DNA from 2 places in the Streptomyces sp. NPDC094448 genome. Region 2 is predicted to be linked to the other one. Evidence: riboswitches for the same ligand, from Rfam matches in the RefSeq annotation. Region 2 holds a riboswitch; the other holds the start of a gene.
The links. Region 2 has a riboswitch for S-adenosylmethionine ahead of thrC (threonine synthase). Riboswitches for the same ligand answer to the same signal wherever they lie in the genome.
Positions count from the first base shown of each region.

Region 1 (5,351 bases), on a different contig from region 2:
ACGGACCAGGGGGTGGGCGCAGAACAGGCCGTCGCGGACGCCGATGCCGTACTCGGCGGAGAGCGCGGCGGCGAAGTGGGAGCTGTTCCAGCCCTCGACGACGAAGGAGATCACACCGACCCGCGGGGCGTCGTCGCCGAACAGGGAGAGGACCTTGACCTCCGGGACCTCGGCGAGGCCGGCGCGGACGCGGTCCACGAGCGCCTGCTCGCGGGCGACGAGACCGTCGAAGCCGGCTTCGGTGAGGGCGCGGCAGGCGGCGGCGATCGCGTAGACGCCGATGACGTTCGGCGAACCGGCCTCGTGGCGGGCGGCCGTCGTGTGCCACTCCACCTCGACGCCGCCGTCGGCGCGGCGGGCGACCTTGCGGGAGGCGCCGCCGCCCGCGAGGTACGGATCGGCCGCGCGCAGCCAGTCGGAGCGGCCCGCGAGGACGCCCGAGCCGAAGGGCGCGTACAGCTTGTGTCCGGAGAACGCGACCCAGTCGACGTCCAGCTCCTGGACGGAGACCGGGTGGTGCGGGGCGAGCTGCGCGGCGTCGAGGACGATCCGGGCGCCGTGGGCGTGCGCGGCGGCCGCGAGTTCCCTGACGGGCCACAGCTCGCCGGTGACGTTGGAGGCGCCCGTGACGCAGACCAGCGCCGGGCCGTACGGGTCCCGGTCCGCGAGGGCCCGCTCCAGGGTGGTCACGGCATCGCCGGGGGTCCGCGGCGCGTTGAGGTACGTCACCCGGGCATCCCGCCACGGCAGCAGCGACGCGTGGTGCTCGGTCTCGAAGACGAAGACCTGGCAGCCGGCGGGGAGGGCGGCGGCGAGGAGGTTCAGGGAGTCGGTGGTGGAGCGGGTGAAGACGACCTGGTCGCCGTCGCGGCAGTCGAGGAATTCGGCGACGGTGCGGCGGCTGTTCTCGAAGAGGTCGGTGGAGAGCTGGGAGAGATAGCCCGCGCCCCGGTGGACGCTGCCGTAGTACGGCGCGTACGCGGCGACATCGTCCCAGACCCGCTGGAGGGCGGGGGCGCTGGCGGCGTAGTCGAGCGCGGCGTAGGTCACTTCGCCGCCGGTGACGAGCGGCACGGTGACATCGCTGCCGAGGACGGGGAGGGGAGCGGAGGCGGTGGTCGCGGCGGGGGCGGTGGTGGTGGCGACGGGCTGCGGACACACGGATGCGGACATGGCGAACTCTCCCGGGAGGGCAGGCGGAATGAAGGCTTCAAAAGCCCCGCACGGCAGACGGAGGAGGCGCGTGGTGCTCGGGCGCACGGCGTTCCGGGGTACGGGGAGGTGCTGAAGAAGGGGCTACGAGGCCCTATCGCATTCGCTTGCTCACGAGGCTGCTCCCTTGAGGACCAGGACCCCAGGGTGTAGCAGGGGTCCGCGCTTGCCGCGGGCCTCGCTGCCCACGGCCTGGTCTTCACCCGGGGCACCCCGCCACGGACGGAGGGTTGCCGGACAGCGGGCCGGGGCCGTAGTCGCTGTCACTCATGACCTGGCCCAAACCGTATGCGACAGCCTGCGACCTCGCAACCCCGTCCGGTATCCGGACAACCCGGCCGTCCCGGGGCCCGGCCTCGGCCCGGTGCCGTCCCGTAACGAGTCGGTCCGCGGCGAGTGCAGTGTCTGCAGGGCTTGTTTGCCGGCTGCGAGCCGCCATGGGCCGTTCGCGCAGTTCCCCGCGCCCCTACCTGGTCGTCCCGCCCCTGAATCGGTCGCCGTCCATGAGGTCTCCCTCTCCGGCGGAATGAGGACAAGGTCTTGGGGGGCGCGGGGAACTGCGCGACAAGCCACCGACGGCCCGCGGCCGGGAGCAGACATCGCCGGTTCCGGCGCCTGCCGTCAAAGCCCGGGTGGGGCGGGTGACCGTGGCATCAGAGATCTCCCGCACACCCTCGTGGGCCTCCGTCGGGCAGCCGCAGGGGCCCAGGGCCCTGCCGTTTCCCGCGCCCGGGCCGGAGGCTACTTCGTGGCCTGGATCCAGCGGGTCAGCGTCGCCGATGCCGCTCCCGAGTCCAGGGAGTCCGCCGCACGGGCCGCCGCCGCCGCGATCTGGGTCGTCAGGGGCTCGTCCGTCGGTGCCAGCGCGACCAGCGCCGCCGCCGCGTTCAGCACGACCGCGTCCCGTACCGGCCCCCGCTCCCCCGCGAGCACCCGGGTCGCGACCTCCGCGTTGTAGGCGGCGTCCGCGCCGCGCAGGGCTTCGACGGGGACGAGGTCGATGCCGACGTCACGGGGGTCGAACGCCTCCTCCCGTACCGTGCCGTCACGGACGATCCAGACCCGGGACGTCGCCGTGGTGGTCAGTTCGTCCAGACCGTCGTCACCGCGGAAGACCAGCGCCGACGAGCCCCGCTCGGCCAGCACCCCGGCCATGATCGGGGCCATCCGGGCGTCGGCGACGCCCGTCGCCTGCGCCCCGACCCGGGCGGGGTTGGTCAGCGGGCCGAGGAAGTTGAAGGTGGTCCGGATCCCGAGTTCCTTCCGCGCCGCCGCCACATGCCGCAGCGCCGGGTGGAACTTCACCGCGAAGCAGAAGGTGATCCCCGCCTCTTCGGCGACCTCCGCGACCCGCTGGGGCGTCAGCTCCAGATTGACGCCGAGCTTCTCCAGGACGTCGGAGGCGCCGGACGCGCTGGAGGCGGCGCGGTTGCCATGCTTGACGACCTTGGCGCCGGTCCCGGCGACCACGATCGACGCCATCGTGGAGATGTTGACGGTCTTGGCGCCGTCGCCGCCGGTACCGACGATGTCCACCGTGGGGCCCGGCACGTCGATGAGATGAGCGTGCTCATACATCGTGCGTACCAGACCGGAGATCTCCGCCACGGTCTCGCCCTTGGCCCGCAGCGCCACCGCGAAACCGGCGATCTGCGCGTCGGTCGCCTCACCGCTCAGGATGCGGTCCATCGCCCACGCCGTGGCATCCGCGCTCTGGTCGTGGTCGGTGAGCAGGGAGTCGAGTACGGCCGGCCAGGAGTGGGCCGCCACGCTGTCGCCGCCTGCCGGGGTCACAACGTTCATGGTCCGCTCCCGGGGTCCATCGTGAGTAAGGGATACGGCCCACCCTATCCAGCGCCGGGTACGGCAAAGAGCCCCGTCCGGGCAGTGGACGGGGCTCTTGCCGTGGCGACGCTTTCAGCGGTCGGTCAGCGGTCAGTGCTTGCCGCTGGTGACCTCCTCGTGCTCACCGTGGCCATGGCCGTGACCATGGGCCGCGGCGATCTCCTCGTACTCCTCGCGCGTGGCCTTGGGGATCTGGTTCCCCTCGCCGTAGAAGCCCTTGCTGAGCTTCGCGCGGAACTTCTGCACGGGCGAGATCTTGCGGCGCACACCGTTCTCGTCGACCTCGGGGCCGATTTCGAGCGGCTGGTGCTGGGTGTGCGCGGTGAGGGTGTGCAGATCCGCCTGGCTGAGCGGCTCGTGCACCTCGATGAACTCTCCGTGCGGCAGCCGCTTGATGATGCCGGACTCGCGTCCGTGCAGCACCTTGTCGCGGTCGCGGCGCTGGAGACCCAGGCAGATGCGCTTGGTGATGATGAACGCCAGGACCGGTCCGACGAAGAAGAAGATCCGGACGAACCAGGTGATCGCGTTGATCGACAGATGGAAGTGGGTGGCGAAGAGGTCGTTGCCACCGCCGACCAGCATGATGAAGTACGCGGTCAGCCAGGCCACACCGAAGGCGGTACGGGTCGGGGCGTTGCGCGGGCGGTCCAGGATGTGGTGCTCGCGCTTGTCGCCGGTGACCCAGGACTCGATGAACGGGTAGACGGCGATGGCGGCCAGCACCAGCGGGAAGATCACCAGCGGGATGAACACACCCAGGACCAGGGTGTGGCCCCACGCGTTGATCTCCCAGCCCGGCATCACACGGATCAGACCCTCGGCGAAGCCCATGTACCAGTCGGGTTGCGCGCCGGTGGAGACCTGGTCGATCCGGTAGGGACCGACCGACCAGACCGGGTTGAGCGTCGCGATCGCCGCGATCACCGCGATCACACCGAAGACCAGGAAGAAGAAGCCTCCGGCCTTGGCCATGTAGACCGGCAGCAGCGGCATGCCGACGACGTTCTTGTTGGTCCGGCCCGGGCCCGCGTACTGCGTGTGCTTGTGGTAGATGACCAGGATCAGATGGGCCACCAGCAGGCCCATCATGATGCCGGGCAGCAGCAGGATGTGGATCGAGTAGAACCGCGGCACGAAGTCGTGCCCGGGGAACTCGCCGCCGAACAGGAACATCGAGATGTACGTACCGACGATCGGCACGGACAGGATCGCGCCCTGCATGAACCGGACACCGGTGCCGGAGATCAGGTCGTCCGGAAGCGAGTAACCGGTGAAGCCGGTGAACATGCCCAGGACCAGCAGCAGGAAGCCGAACAGCCAGTTGACCTCGCGCGGCTTGCGGAACGCGCCGGTGAAGAAGACGCGCATCATGTGGACCATCATCGCGGCGACGAAGATCAGCGCGGCCCAGTGGTGGATCTGGCGGATCAGCAGACCGCCGCGGACGTCGAAGCTGATGTCCATGGTCGAGGCGAACGCCTCGGACACCTTCACGCCCTGGAGCGGCACATAGCTGCCCTCGTAGACGATCTCGTTCATCGACGGGTTGAAGAACAGCGTCAGATACACACCCGTGAGGATGATGATGATGAAGCTGTAGAGGCAGATCTCACCGAGCATGAAGGACCAGTGGTCCGGAAAGATCTTCCGCATATTGGCCTTGGCGAGGGAGTAGATCCCCAGCCGGCCGTCGGCCCAGTCGGCGACCCGCTCGCCCGCGGGTGCCTTCCGGTCATCCGCGGACTGCTTGTTCTCGGTCGTAGTACTCATCCGCGCTCCCAGAAGGCGGCACCGACAGGCTCCTCGAAGTCGCCGAGCGCTTCAAGGTTGCCCTCGGCGTTCACGCCGATCCGCAGCTGCGGAAGCGGGTGACCCGCCGGGCCGAAGATGACCCGGGCGCCGTCGGAGAGGTCGAAGGTGGATTGGTGACACGGGCACAGCACGTGGTGTGTCTGCTGCTCGTAGAGGCTGATCGGGCAGCCGACGTGGGTGCAGACCTTGGAGAAGGCGACGATGCCGTCGTGCGACCAGTCCAGCTCGCGCTTGTCCTTGATGTCCTCCGGCTTGATCCGGACGAGCATCAGGGCCGCCTTGCCCATCTGAATCTGCCAGTCGTGGGCGTGCGGGTCGAGGCCCTCGGGGCTCGCGAAGACCAGCGAGCCGACCGTGATGTCCTCGGGACGCAGCGGCTCATTGGTGTTCATGTTGATGAGCTGCTTGCCCTTGGCCCACAGGGTGGAGCGGAGCTTCTTCTCCGGCAGCGGACCGAGGTCGCGCAGCAGCACCACACC
Region 1 is NZ_JBIWGU010000009.1:253,578-258,928, forward strand. It holds gene ACIQ9E_RS19550 (aminotransferase class V-fold PLP-dependent enzyme) at 1-1,173, opposite strand, end outside; SAM riboswitch class IV at 1,370-1,487, opposite strand; gene trpD (anthranilate phosphoribosyltransferase) at 1,954-3,015, opposite strand; gene ACIQ9E_RS19560 (cytochrome bc complex cytochrome b subunit) at 3,148-4,830, opposite strand; gene ACIQ9E_RS19565 (Rieske 2Fe-2S domain-containing protein) at 4,827-5,351, opposite strand, start outside.
Region 1: another riboswitch for S-adenosylmethionine. It lies ahead of ACIQ9E_RS19550 (aminotransferase class V-fold PLP-dependent enzyme); the one in region 2 lies ahead of thrC (threonine synthase).

Region 2 (5,351 bases):
GATGACCACCTTGCGGGCGCGGCCCAGCAGGTCGAGGCCCGCGTTCTCCAGCTTGAGGCCGACCTCCTCGGAGATGACCGTGCCGCCGGTGAGGATGGCGATGTCGTTCAGCATCGCCTTGCGGCGGTCGCCGAAGCCCGGGGCCTTGACGGCGACGGACTTGAAGGTGCCGCGGATCTTGTTGACGATCAGCGTCGACAGGGCCTCGGCCTCGACGTCTTCGGCGATGATCAGCAGCGCCTTGCCGGACTGCATGACCTTCTCCAGCAGCGGCAGGAGGTCCTTGACCGAGGAGATCTTGGAGTTGACGACGAGGATGTACGGGTCGTCGAGGACGGCCTCCATACGCTCCATGTCGGTGGCGAAGTACGCCGAGATGTAGCCCTTGTCGAAGCGCATACCCTCGGTGAGCTCCAGCTCCAGACCGAAGGTCTGGGACTCCTCGACGGTGATGACGCCTTCCTTGCCGACCTTGTCCATGGCCTCGGCGATCAGCTCGCCGATCTGGGTGTCGCCGGCGGAGATGGAGGCGGTGGAGGCGATCTGCTCCTTGGTCTCCACGTCCTTCGCCTGCTCGAGGAGGGCACCGGAGACGGCCTCGACGGCCTTCTCGATACCGCGCTTCAGGCTCATCGGGTTGGCACCGGCGGCCACGTTGCGCAGGCCCTCGCGGACCAGCGCCTGGGCCAGCACGGTCGCCGTGGTCGTACCGTCACCGGCGACGTCGTCCGTCTTCTTGGCGACTTCCTTGACCAGCTCGGCGCCGATCTTCTCGTACGGGTCCTCCAGCTCGATCTCCTTGGCGATGGACACACCATCGTTGGTGATCGTGGGGGCGCCCCACTTCTTCTCGAGGACGACGTTGCGGCCCTTGGGGCCAAGGGTGACCTTGACGGCGTCGGCGAGCTGGTTCATCCCGCGCTCGAGACCGCGCCGTGCCTCCTCGTCGAACGCGATGATCTTTGCCATGTGAAGGGTCCTCCACGGACTGGAGTAGGAAGCTCTTCGGACCGCGCCTGCGCCCGCGACGGACGGCCTGCCGGACCACGCAGCTCCATGCGCCGCGCACCCGGCGAGCCTCACCGACTCGGCCCTTCGTTATCACTCTCACTGGGAGAGTGCTAACGCCAATGATTAGCACTCGGCACCCGAGAGTGCAAGGCCGCTCGGGCGGGGGCCGGCTCCGGCGGCGGGCGGCACGGGGCTCCGGCGGCGGGAAACGCGCAGGGTCCGCGCCCCGGTGAGCGGGGTGCGGACCCTGGTGAATGCGTCTGCGTGCGAGCGTTGGTGTGCGTCGACGCGCAAGCGCGCGGAAGGAAGAGTCGGTCAGGCCGAGAGCTTGACCATGTCGGCCTGCGGGCCCTTCTGGCCCTGTGAGATCTCGAACTCGACCCGCTGCCCCTCTTCGAGGGTGCGGTAGCCGTCCATCTGAATCGCGCTGTAGTGGACGAAAACATCCGCACCACCGTCGACCGCGATGAAGCCGTACCCCTTCTCCGCGTTGAACCACTTGACGGTGCCCTGAGCCATGCCTAACTCCCCTATTACTGGCCCTTGCACAGGACCGCACCTCGCGGACCCGGGTCTGAGCTCACCCGACCTCACAGGTGTGCGCCGGAACGCGTCGACCGCGGCTGAATGTATCTGCACAACTGCCCTCTGCAACAGGGCAATCGGGCGGGAAATCCGGAAGGCTACTATCGGGTAATTGTCCTGAATTCAGGAAATTCCGGGGCAAGTCCGACCGGACAAAAGGAATGTATGAGGCAGAGTGTGCCTGCACATTGGCTGCTTCTTATCGAGTCCGGGCGCATTCTCATACCTGGCCACTGGCCGGTGATCACCGGGCGTTCCCCAACTCTAGCGTGTTCAACCATGCAGAATGGCCCCCTCCGTTTCTCTTACGGAGGGGGCCATTTCGATGACCGAGGGTCAGTGCCGCGGACCGCGGGACCCGGGCGCGCCGACGGGGCGTACGCCCGTGTGCGGGGCCGGACGGTCAGCCGCCGGCGACCGCCGGGATGATCGAGATTCCGGCGCCGTCGGGGGTCGCGGTCTCCAGCCCCTGCTCGAACCGGACGTCGTCGTCGTTGACGTACACATTGACGAAGCGGCGCAGCTTGCCCTGGTCGTCCAGGACCCGGGCGGAGATCCCCGCGTGGTTCTTCTCCAGATCGGCGATGACCTCGGCGAGGGTCGCGCCCTCGGCGGCCACCTCGGCCTGTCCGCCGGTGTAGGTGCGCAGGATGGTCGGGATGCGGACGTTGACGCTCATGGGTGGTGCCTTCCTCGGGCGGTGGCCCTGGGCTCGGTGGACGGCTCGGCGGTCGGAAGCGGTGACGGGAGGTCCCGGACGGCCCCGGACGGCCCCGGCGGGACTGCTGCCGGGGCAGCGGCCGGGACAGCGGCCGGTCAGTGGGTGGCGAGGCCCGCCGCGCGGAACGCGTCCAGGCTCGGCCGGATGGTGGCGGTGGGGCCGCTGGTCGCGGCGACCGCGTCCAGCGTCTTGAGCCCGTCGCCCGTGTTGATGACGACGGTGGTCGCGGCGGGGTCCAGCACCCCCGACTCCAGCAGCTTCTTCGCCACTCCGACCGTCACGCCGCCCGCGGTCTCCGCGAAGATCCCCTCGGTCCTGGCGAGCAGCTTGATGCCCTCGACGACCTGCTCGTCCGTGACGTCCTCCACCGCGCCGCCGGTGCGCCGGGCGATGTCCAGGACATAGGGCCCGTCCGCCGGGTTGCCGATGGCGAGCGACTTGACGATGGTGTCCGGCTTCACCGGGCGGACCACGTCGTGGCCCGCCTTGTAGGCGGCGGAGACGGGGGAGCAGCCTTCGGCCTGCGCGGCGATGATCCGGTACGGCTTCTCCTCGACCAGACCGACCTTGATCAGCTCCTGGAGCCCCTTGTCGATCTTGGTGAGCTGGGAGCCGGAGGCCACCGGGACGACGATCTGGTCCGGGATCCGCCAGCCGAGCTGCTCGCAGATCTCGTACGCCAGGGTCTTGGAGCCCTCCGCGTAGTACGGCCGGAGATTGACATTGGTGAAGCCCCAGCCCTCGCCGATCGGGTCGCCGATCAGCTCGGAGCAGAAACGGTTCACGTCGTCATAGGTGCCCTCGATGGCCACGACGTCACCGCCGTAGACGGCGGCCATGACGACCTTGCCCTGCTCCAGGTCGTGCGGGATGAAGACACAGGACCGCAGCCCGGCGCGGGCGGCGGCGGCACCGACGGCGCCCGCGAGGTTGCCGGTGGAGGAGCAGGAGAGGGTGGTGAAGCCGAAGGCGCGGGCGGCCTCGACGGCGATGGCGACGACCCGGTCCTTGAAGGAGTGGGTCGGGTTGCCGGAATCGTCCTTCACATACAGCTCACCGGTGACGCCCAGCTCGGCGGCGAGCCGGTCGGCCTTCACGAGCCGGGTGAAACCGGGGTTGAGATTGGGCTTGGCGGCCACGTCGGCGGGGACGGGCAGCAGGGGCGCGTAACGCCAGATGCTCTCCGGGCCGGCCTCGATGGCCTTGCGCAGCGCCTCCGGGTCCCCGGTGGGCAGCTCGTAGGCGGCTTCCAGGGGACCGAAACAGGAGGCACAGGCGAAGCTCGGGCTGAGCGGGGTGCGCTCTCCGCACTCGCGACAGGAGAGCGCGACGGCGGGACCGAGATCCACTGAGGGGGCGGCGGGGGCGGTGGTGGTGTCGGTGGTGCTTGCGGCGGTCTGCGCAGCCATGGAGGCGAGGCCCTTTCTCCTCATCTTCCTCATGGCGCATCTCGCCATGAGACGGATTTGGCACCTTCCCTAGCCGGGAGCCTCGCGGCGTGGACGGGCGCTGTCCGCTGCTGCGGATCGCACTGTCACGACGGAGACCGGCTGGAGGGTTGCCGGGGCTTCAACGGGCCGTTTCCCTCTGCCCCTCTGGATGAGCGGTATTTGATTGTTGAGCAAGTTGAACGCCGGACCCCGACATGCGACGGTCATCCGCGTTGTTCAAGACTGTAACTGAAGGTCCGGACGGTTGAGATAGTCGTCCGTACCGCGAGATGGGTCACACAGGCGCGTCCGGACGCGCACGGAAGGTATCCGGACCCCCCTTCCCGCGCTCCCGGCAGGGCAGGGGAGGCATCCCCACGGTTGAGGAGTAGAGCACGTGCTCGAAGAGGTAGAGCGCTGGCTGGCGACGCGTTCCTGGTCGGCGGCGGACCGCCCGCTTCCGGCGCTGCTCGCGGCCAAACGGGCGGCCGTGCCCTCACCGACGGTGAGTGTCGTCCTGCCCGCGCTCGACGAGGAGGCGACGGTCGGTGACATCGTCACCGTGATCCGCCGGGAGCTGATGGAGCGGGTTCCGCTGGTCGACGAGCTGGTGGTGATCGACTCCGGCTCCACCGACCGGACCGCGGAGGTCGCGGCGGCGGCCGGGGCGCGGGTGGTCCACCGGGACGCGATCCTGCCGCGGATACCCGCGCTGCCGGGCAAGGGGGAGGTGCTGTGGCGCTCCCTGATGGTCACTCGCGGTGACATCGTCTGCTTTGTCGACGCCGATCTGCGGGACTTCTCGGCGGATTTCGTCTCCGGTATCGTCGGCCCGCTGCTGACCGACCCCGAGGTGCAGTTCGTCAAGGCGATGTATGACAGGCCGCTCGGTGAAGCCGCAGGTCAGGGCGGTCGGGTCACGGAGCTGGTGGCGCGTCCGCTGCTCAATCTGCACTGGCCGCAGCTGGCGGGGGTGGTCCAGCCGCTCGGCGGCGAGTACGCGGCCCGCCGCTCCCTGCTGGAGCGGCTGCCCTTCCCCGTCGGTTACGGAGTGGAGCTGGCGCTGCTCGTCGACGCGCTGCACACGGTGGGCCTGGACGCGCTGGCCCAGGTCGACGTGGGTTCCCGCAAGCACCGGCACCAGGACGGCAGGGCGCTGGGCCGGATGGCGGCGGCGATCTACCGGACGGCGCAACTGCGGCTTTCCCGGGGTCAGTTGGTGCGGCCGGTGCTGACGCAGTTCGAGCGGGGGGCGGACGGGTTCGTACCGCGGACCCATGCGGTGGACACGGAGGAGCGGCCGCCGATGCGCGAGATCGGTGAGTATGCGGCGCGTCGCGCGGCATAAGCACCGGTTTCCCAGCCAAGGGGCTGAATATCTTATGTATGACTTATACCCGTATTGCGCAGCCCCGGCGTCCCTCGGCCACCGCGGCTGCCGCGCCCGCACCCGTCTCCGTACGTCCGCATATCCCACGCGGCCGTGCCCCGTACCGCAGACCGCCCGCACGGCGTCCGGGCCGGCGCGGCCCCGGACGGACCAGGGGCCGCGCGGTGAAGCTGGCGGGACTGCTGGCGCTGGTGGTCCTGGTGGTTCCGGCGGC
Region 2 is NZ_JBIWGU010000005.1:178,911-184,261, forward strand. It holds gene groL (chaperonin GroEL) at 1-969, opposite strand, end outside; gene ACIQ9E_RS11760 (cold-shock protein) at 1,327-1,530, opposite strand; gene ACIQ9E_RS11765 (MoaD/ThiS family protein) at 2,000-2,275, opposite strand; gene thrC (threonine synthase) at 2,413-3,726, opposite strand; SAM riboswitch class I at 3,744-3,923, opposite strand; gene ACIQ9E_RS11775 (glucosyl-3-phosphoglycerate synthase) at 4,145-5,095, shown strand; gene ACIQ9E_RS11780 (hypothetical protein) at 5,302-5,351, shown strand, end outside.